DNA from 2 places in the Priestia sp. 40 genome. Region 1 is predicted to be linked to the other one. Evidence: riboswitches for the same ligand, from Rfam matches in the RefSeq annotation. Region 1 holds a riboswitch; the other holds the start of a gene.
What was found. Region 1 has a riboswitch for thiamine pyrophosphate ahead of thiT (energy-coupled thiamine transporter ThiT). Riboswitches for the same ligand answer to the same signal wherever they lie in the genome.
Positions count from the first base shown of each region.

Region 2: another riboswitch for thiamine pyrophosphate. It lies ahead of ACO1DI_RS15235 (acetylornithine deacetylase); the one in region 1 lies ahead of thiT (energy-coupled thiamine transporter ThiT).

Region 1 is NZ_JBMPZA010000019.1:76,624-80,043, reverse strand. It holds gene ACO1DI_RS21975 (ethanolamine ammonia-lyase reactivating factor EutA) at 1-1,159, opposite strand, end outside; gene thiT (energy-coupled thiamine transporter ThiT) at 1,316-1,924, opposite strand; TPP riboswitch at 1,957-2,057, opposite strand; lysine riboswitch at 2,232-2,416, shown strand; gene ACO1DI_RS21965 (amino acid permease) at 2,519-3,420, shown strand, end outside.
Region 2 is NZ_JBMPZA010000015.1:60,142-63,561, forward strand. It holds gene tenA (thiaminase II) at 1-71, opposite strand, end outside; gene ACO1DI_RS15235 (acetylornithine deacetylase) at 77-1,354, opposite strand; TPP riboswitch at 1,469-1,571, opposite strand; gene ACO1DI_RS15240 (MupG family TIM beta-alpha barrel fold protein) at 1,791-2,801, opposite strand; gene ACO1DI_RS15245 (PTS transporter subunit EIIC) at 2,798-3,420, opposite strand, start outside.

The DNA.
Region 1 (3,420 bases):
AGCTGCAGTAAGGAAAATGCGATAAAGCAATAGCAACGGGAGGATCTTCTGCGCTGAAAATAGTTGAAGCCTGCATGCATGACGCTCGAGCTCTTTCTTGAAACAGCTGCGGATTCCACTCCTCCTCTGGCTGTACAGGTATTTCTATAATCGGAATGTTTTTCAGCGGCAGTTTTTTAGACTTAATGTATACGGTTGATCCGCTAACTTCTGTATTTTGCATGCCAGCCCCAATGACAGTAGCGCGCGTTGTTTCAGCGGCTTGAGATACGTGTATGGATTGAAACTGATACGCTAGCAGAGGACCAATGTCTCCATGTACAGCCACTTCCCTCACTGTTTTCGGCTTTTGCTTCTCCATCATTGCTCCTACCCCTCCTGAAATCATAATTGTTTCTGGTTGGATAGAAGATCTTGTATGAGGAGAAACGAGCAGCGAAGAGGTTTGAATTAGTGCTCTTACATAATTCACGGTTTCTTCAGCTAGTAATTGACAGATAGACGAGAGTTTTTCAAATGTTGCTTTTTCACCTTCTCGCAGTATTAAAGAATTATTTTTTAAAAATTCAGTTAAATAAGGTGAAACGTAGGTAACAAAGCCGTCTGAATTCAGCCGAATTAATCTTCCACCTACATGCAGCGTAAACGTTTCGATCACTTTTCCGTTTTGACATAAAGCGATGTTAGCGGTGCCTCCTCCTACATCAATATTGGCAATTACTGCATTTGTTTCAGCGGAATGTTGGATTGCTCCTGATCCTTTTGCCGCCAATATTCCTTCCAAGTCAGCACCGGCTGTTGCAACAACAAAATCTCCAGCATGTTCGGCTAGATAGTGAACGATAGTTTCTGCATTTTGCTTTCTAGCAGTTTCTCCTGTGATGATCACAGCGCCCGCCTCCACTTGATCTAAGGAGATTTCTGCATTCTTGTACTCTTGTTCTAGTAGTACCGTTAATCGTTGAACATCGATTTCAACCTCGTTTAGCATAGGTGTGGTATAGATAGAACTTGCATACGTTACTTGACGATCAATAATTTGACAGCCTGGCAGCGTAAACTGATTTTGTTGATTTGCTATTAACAGCTTGCTTACAATCAGTTTTGTTGTACTTGTTCCAATATCTAAACCTATGCTCGTGATCCATTTCTGTAGCATGCTATCAATCCTTTATCTCGTTTGAATATGTTGACTATCATAAAACAGTTTTTTGAATATTTCACTAACTATGTTATCAAACCTGACACACTTTTGTGTAAAGAAAGGTGACAAATGACAAAAAAGACTAAATCTTGGTAGATTTAGTCTTTTTTCTTATGATGAATGTGATTTAGTTACAATCATTCTTGATGCCGATGGAATTAACAATGAAAGAATGACTAAGCAGGCTATTAGTGACCCTACCATTGAAATACCGTTCATTGAAAAAGAATACCACAGAGCGGACATACCTTTTGGTGCGTACGATCCCCAGAAAATAATACCAGCAATAAAGTGCCAGAAATAACGTGCGAAGCTTCCGATAATAAGGGATAAAACAATCAAAACAAAAGCTTTTGATCTGTTATTGGTAGCTAAATTTGTTTTAATAGATTGTGAAAAAATACCTCCAAAACCTATAAAAGCAAAAGCCACAATATATTCAATAAATGTTTGTAGCGCTGTTAAAATATAAGCCGTTCCTGTCGCTAACTGCAAAAGCCCCCATAATAGACCAGATAGAGCCCCGCCTTTTACTCCCCAGCGAAAGCACATAATAAAAATGGGCACCATGGAGAACGAAATACTTACAGCCGTTGCAATCTTAATGGAAGGCAAAAGGTCAAGTAGAAGTGCCAATGCTGCAAAAATAGCTATTTCAATTTTAGCCTGTAAAGGTAATTCTTTATTCACGTTTCTCACTCCTGTTTTTGAATCATTCATATCAAACGGTTTACACAGGAGTAAGCAAATATATGCTACTATTCCCACATTCCTACGCTAGCGTTAACTAACAGGTTCTAAGGGTCTGAACATTTCGTTCACTCTCAGCACGGCGGCTCCCCCTGTGGTACGTTTGGATATTTATGTAGTATAAAGACAATGTATATTATACCATATGTAACAAAATAGATTCGAGAGATTTCAAAGATGTTTCTATTTTCTGAATCTATTTTTTATAATGACAATCGTTTTAGTATTTGTTATACTTCTTTTATGTCAATTGAATATAAAAAACCCTCATCCTAATCGATGAGGTAGAGGTCGCAGTTTTTAATAGTAAAGTAACGGAAATGCAGAGAACATTGAGGATGTTGCTTGAAAGGAAAAATTGCCGAAGTTTAGATCACTTCTCGGTTGATTTAAGCTGGGGCTGTCTCCGAACAGGAACAGAACTGTCACATCATGCGAGTGATGTGAAGAGCTATCTTCACGGAAGGTTGACGCGGTTTTCAGATTTAAAAGCGCGCACATATACTGCGGGCTTTTTTTATGTTATCCCGTCTCTTTCCGTACATTCGAAAGGAGTATTTATCTATGCAAGAGCAGCAAGAATTAAAACGTGGGTTGAAATCTCGCCACTTAACGATGATTTCATTAGGAGGAGCCATCGGAACCGGCTTATTCCTAGCAAGTGGTGGAGCAATTCACACAGCAGGACCTGGGGGAGCGCTTTTAGCTTACGCTATCATTGGCGTCATGGTTTACTTTTTGATGACCAGCCTAGCAGAGCTCGCAGCTTATATGCCTGAAGCTGGTTCATTTAGTACGTATGCGTCTCGTTTTGTAGATCCATCCTTTGGTTTCGCTCTCGGCTGGAACTACTGGTATAACTGGGCTATTACGATTGCAGCTGAATTATCCGCTGGAGCCCTTATTATGAAATTTTGGTTCCCAAACTCTTCTTCCATTTTATGGAGTGCCCTGTTTTTATTAATTATGTTTGGGCTTAACTACCTTTCTGTAAAAGGATTTGGTGAATCTGAATTTTGGTTTTCGTTAATTAAAGTAGTAACGGTTATCATCTTTTTAGTTATTGGTATTATGATGATTTTTGGTATCTTTAACAATGAAGCACCAGGTTTTAAAAACTTCACGCTTGGTGATGGACCGATTCACGGTGGATTCTTTACTGTACTAGGTATTTTTATGGCTGCTGGTTTTTCATTCCAAGGAACAGAGTTGCTTGGAGTCGCAGCTGGAGAAAGTGAAGATCCGGAAAAAACGGTTCCTCGCGCAGTTAAACAAGTCTTCTGGCGCATCTTGTTATTTTATATTTTAGCTATTTTTGTTATTGGAATGCTTATTCCATACACAGCGGATTCATTAGCAAGTGATGATGTGCGGGTAAGTCCGTTTACTCTAATATTCGAACGAGCAGGTCTGGCGTTTGCAGCATCAGCTATCAATGCCGTTATTTTAACAGCCGTTTTATCTGC
Region 2 (3,420 bases), on a different contig from region 1:
ACGAAGGGATGATTATGATTTTGACGCCAAATAGGCTGCAGCTTTTCGTATAATCGTTCACTAAATTTCATGATGATCACTCCTTATGCGTATGCAGCCACGTATAAATGAACTGCACCATCACTTTTGTATATTGAACAAGCTGATTAATATCTAATTGTTCGTTCACAGCATGTGCATTTGCTAAATTTCCCGGACCGTAAATAGCCGCCGGAATTCCCGCATCAGCTAGCCATCCCCCGTCTGTTACGCTAGTTGACACATCAATTGGAGGCTTTTTCCCTTCCATTTGTTCATGAGTCTTTGCAAGCAGCTGCACTCCTGCATGATTTTCATCAATTTCTAATGACGGAAAGATTTCTCCTCTGTCTTCAATCATCGATGTGCCTCCCCATTCAAAGGTTGGCAGATTGTCTTTTAACCATGGATCCGCTTTTGCAATAGCTAAAATGTATTCTTCCACTTCTTTTGATACTTGGTCGTACGATTCATTGGGATAATAGTGAACGGTGATCCACAGCCTGCATTCATCTGCAATAAAAGCAGCATGTCTTCCGCCTTCGATTACTGCTGGATTAATCGTATTTGTCCCTGGCAAAAATCCTGGATAGCTCTTTGTAACAGCCCAGTGACGCTCCAATTCTTGCAGCCCTCCGATCACTTTTGCCATCTTTTCAATAGCGCTTGCGGCTAAAAGCCCTCCTCCAGCATGAATCATACTTCGGCGTGTACCGTCATGATAGGTTTTACTGCTTTTTATCGTAATCCATCCCGTGATCACTCCGCCTTGACCTTGAATATGTAAATCACTCGTATCCGCTACAAGCGCAAAGTCAGCTGTATACCCTTTCTGACAGCATTGCAGCGTACCTGCCTCTCCTACTTCTTCTCCTACAACGGATTCAAAAATCAAGTCTCCCGGCAGTTTGATTCCTGCTTCCGTTAAAAGCTGAACTGCAAACAACGCTCCTGCCAAGCCGCCTTTCATATCAGCAACTCCGCGTCCGATGATTTTATTGTCTTTCACGACAGCTTCAAACGGATCTGTTTCCCATTTTTCATTTTCTTGTACCTCAGCAACATCCATATGACCGTTAATAATCAGGCTTTGATAGTCAGCTGATTTTTGTCCTTTTAACGTACCCACTACGATGGGGTCGTTAGAATATAAGTCCCACATATCAATGGAGAAACCGCAGTTTTTAAGAAAATTCGCTACGTGCAGCTGCGCTTCACGAGAATTTCGTGCAGGAGGCGCTGGCGTTTTATACGAAACAAGCGTTGTTAATAACTGGATTAACTCTCCTTTGCGCTCCTCTACCTGTTTGACAAGCAAATCAATTGTTTCTTCCATTTATGACACCTTCCTTTACGCATAAAAAAACACTTCTTTCGCAGGAAAGAAGTGTTTTTGTTTATGTACACAAAATTATTATAACGAGTTCGTAAGGAAATCCCATACAAAACATGCATTACAATACCTCTTTCCTACGCTAGTATTACCTAGTTCAGGTTATAAGGGTTAAGACTTCTCGTCTCTCTCAGCTTCGAAAGCACCCCTAGTGGTGTTGTATCTCTATGAAATTAATCTATTATCATATGTTTACCTGTAATAGTTTTATCATAGTAAAGCGTTTTATTCAATAGAAAGGTTCATGATAGGGTAATGAAAATAGTTTCCTTTTTAGTAAAATAAAAAGCACACACCTTCTTCAAGCAGTGTGTGCTCTTTGTTTTTGTAAGATTACTAGTTAGCTATTGGCTTCTTTAAAAATACACGTTTTTTCCATTTAGACAGTAATAAGCTCAAGTTTTTGACCCGATCTCACTAACGAAAGCAGTTCATGATCTTCTTCTATCACATGCCCAATCACGTTAACATTAGCATTTGCAGGCAAATTCCTTTTAGCTATTTGAACCTCTCCTCTGTAACGTCCGTAGCCATCATTGTCCATTGTAATTGCTCCAATTCCGCGCTCGACTGTATGATATGGCGGCACTGGTTCTACAGATCGTGTATCCACCAAACGCAGAACGTCTCTTGATATATCCGGACGCACGCTGTACGTTCCCTGTATATGAGGTGAACGAATGCGTAGCGGAATAATGCGGTTTTCTTGATATTGAACTAAACGTTTTAATAAACTTGAACTGGCGTATGGATCTCCAATATAAACCTCCGTTACTCCGCATCCGTATAAATCTACTGCAGAGATAAAAGGACATCTATTACGGTCCTTCTCTCTAGTAGGAAGACCTTGATAAATAGGACCTCTCTTTTCGCCTTCTCCAGGAGTATAAGCACACACTGGAATACAAAGTTCATTGAATAAATCTGTCTGCTGTTGAAAAAACGTTTCTTCAAGCCCTGTTTCAGGCCGCGGATAAAAATTATGCCAAGCAAGCAGCTGATGATGATGAAGGCCTGCAGATAACAGCGCTTCTATTTCTTGTTTTGACAATGTACTTGCATTAAGGGCAATATAAAACTCATTCGCAAGTAAAATCGTTTCTTCTACGCTAAAGCCATCGTCTAGTCTAATACCTGATACGCCAAGTGAAGATAGAGTCATAAGGCTTTCGATACCTAAATGAACTGGTGTATCCTTGGATACATCTGCATACACGCTTATTCCACACTCTCTAGCCACATGAAGCAATTCTTTTGCCCGTTCAGCCAAATCTCCTTTTTCCTCTGGAATGTGAAGTGAAGTGAATGCGCGTGTAACGCCGCATTCACTCGCTTCTACTAATCTTTGTTTGGCATCTCTATCGTTCAAATAAAACGAAATGCCAATCATTCAAACTCCCTCGCCATTTCATCGTTAAATCCAAAGAAATAGGTACAAATAAAGCCTGCTGCGTAAGCAATAACTAATCCAAGTAAATAAAGAAGAATTTGATGCGCATGAACTAAAAACGTAAGCGGTAAACCTGATACTCCCACTGCTACAGTTGCAATATGGAAGTGCGCCTGAAACGCTCCGCCGATTCCAGCTCCAAGACAAGCGGTTAAGAATGGCCGCCCTAAAGGAAGTGTGACTCCAAAAATAAGTGGCTCTCCGATTCCGAGCAGTCCTGAAGGAAGTGCGCCTCCAATTGCTCGCTTTAAACGTTTTTTCTTTGTTTTGATATAAATAGCAAAAGCTGCACCGACCTGACCGGCTCCGCCCATTGCTAGGATAGGAAGAAGCGGATCATCTCCAATTGAATTGATAAGCTCTAAATGAACAGGAGTAAGGCCTTGATGCAGTCCCGTAATGACGAGCGGCAAGAACGTTGCCCCTAAAACAAAGCCTGCTACAACTCCTCCAACCTCTAAAACTCCTAAAAGACCTTTTGTGATTCCGTCTGAAATCAAGCCGCCGATTGGCATGAATACCACATACGTAATAATTCCTGTAATTAACACCGTAACGG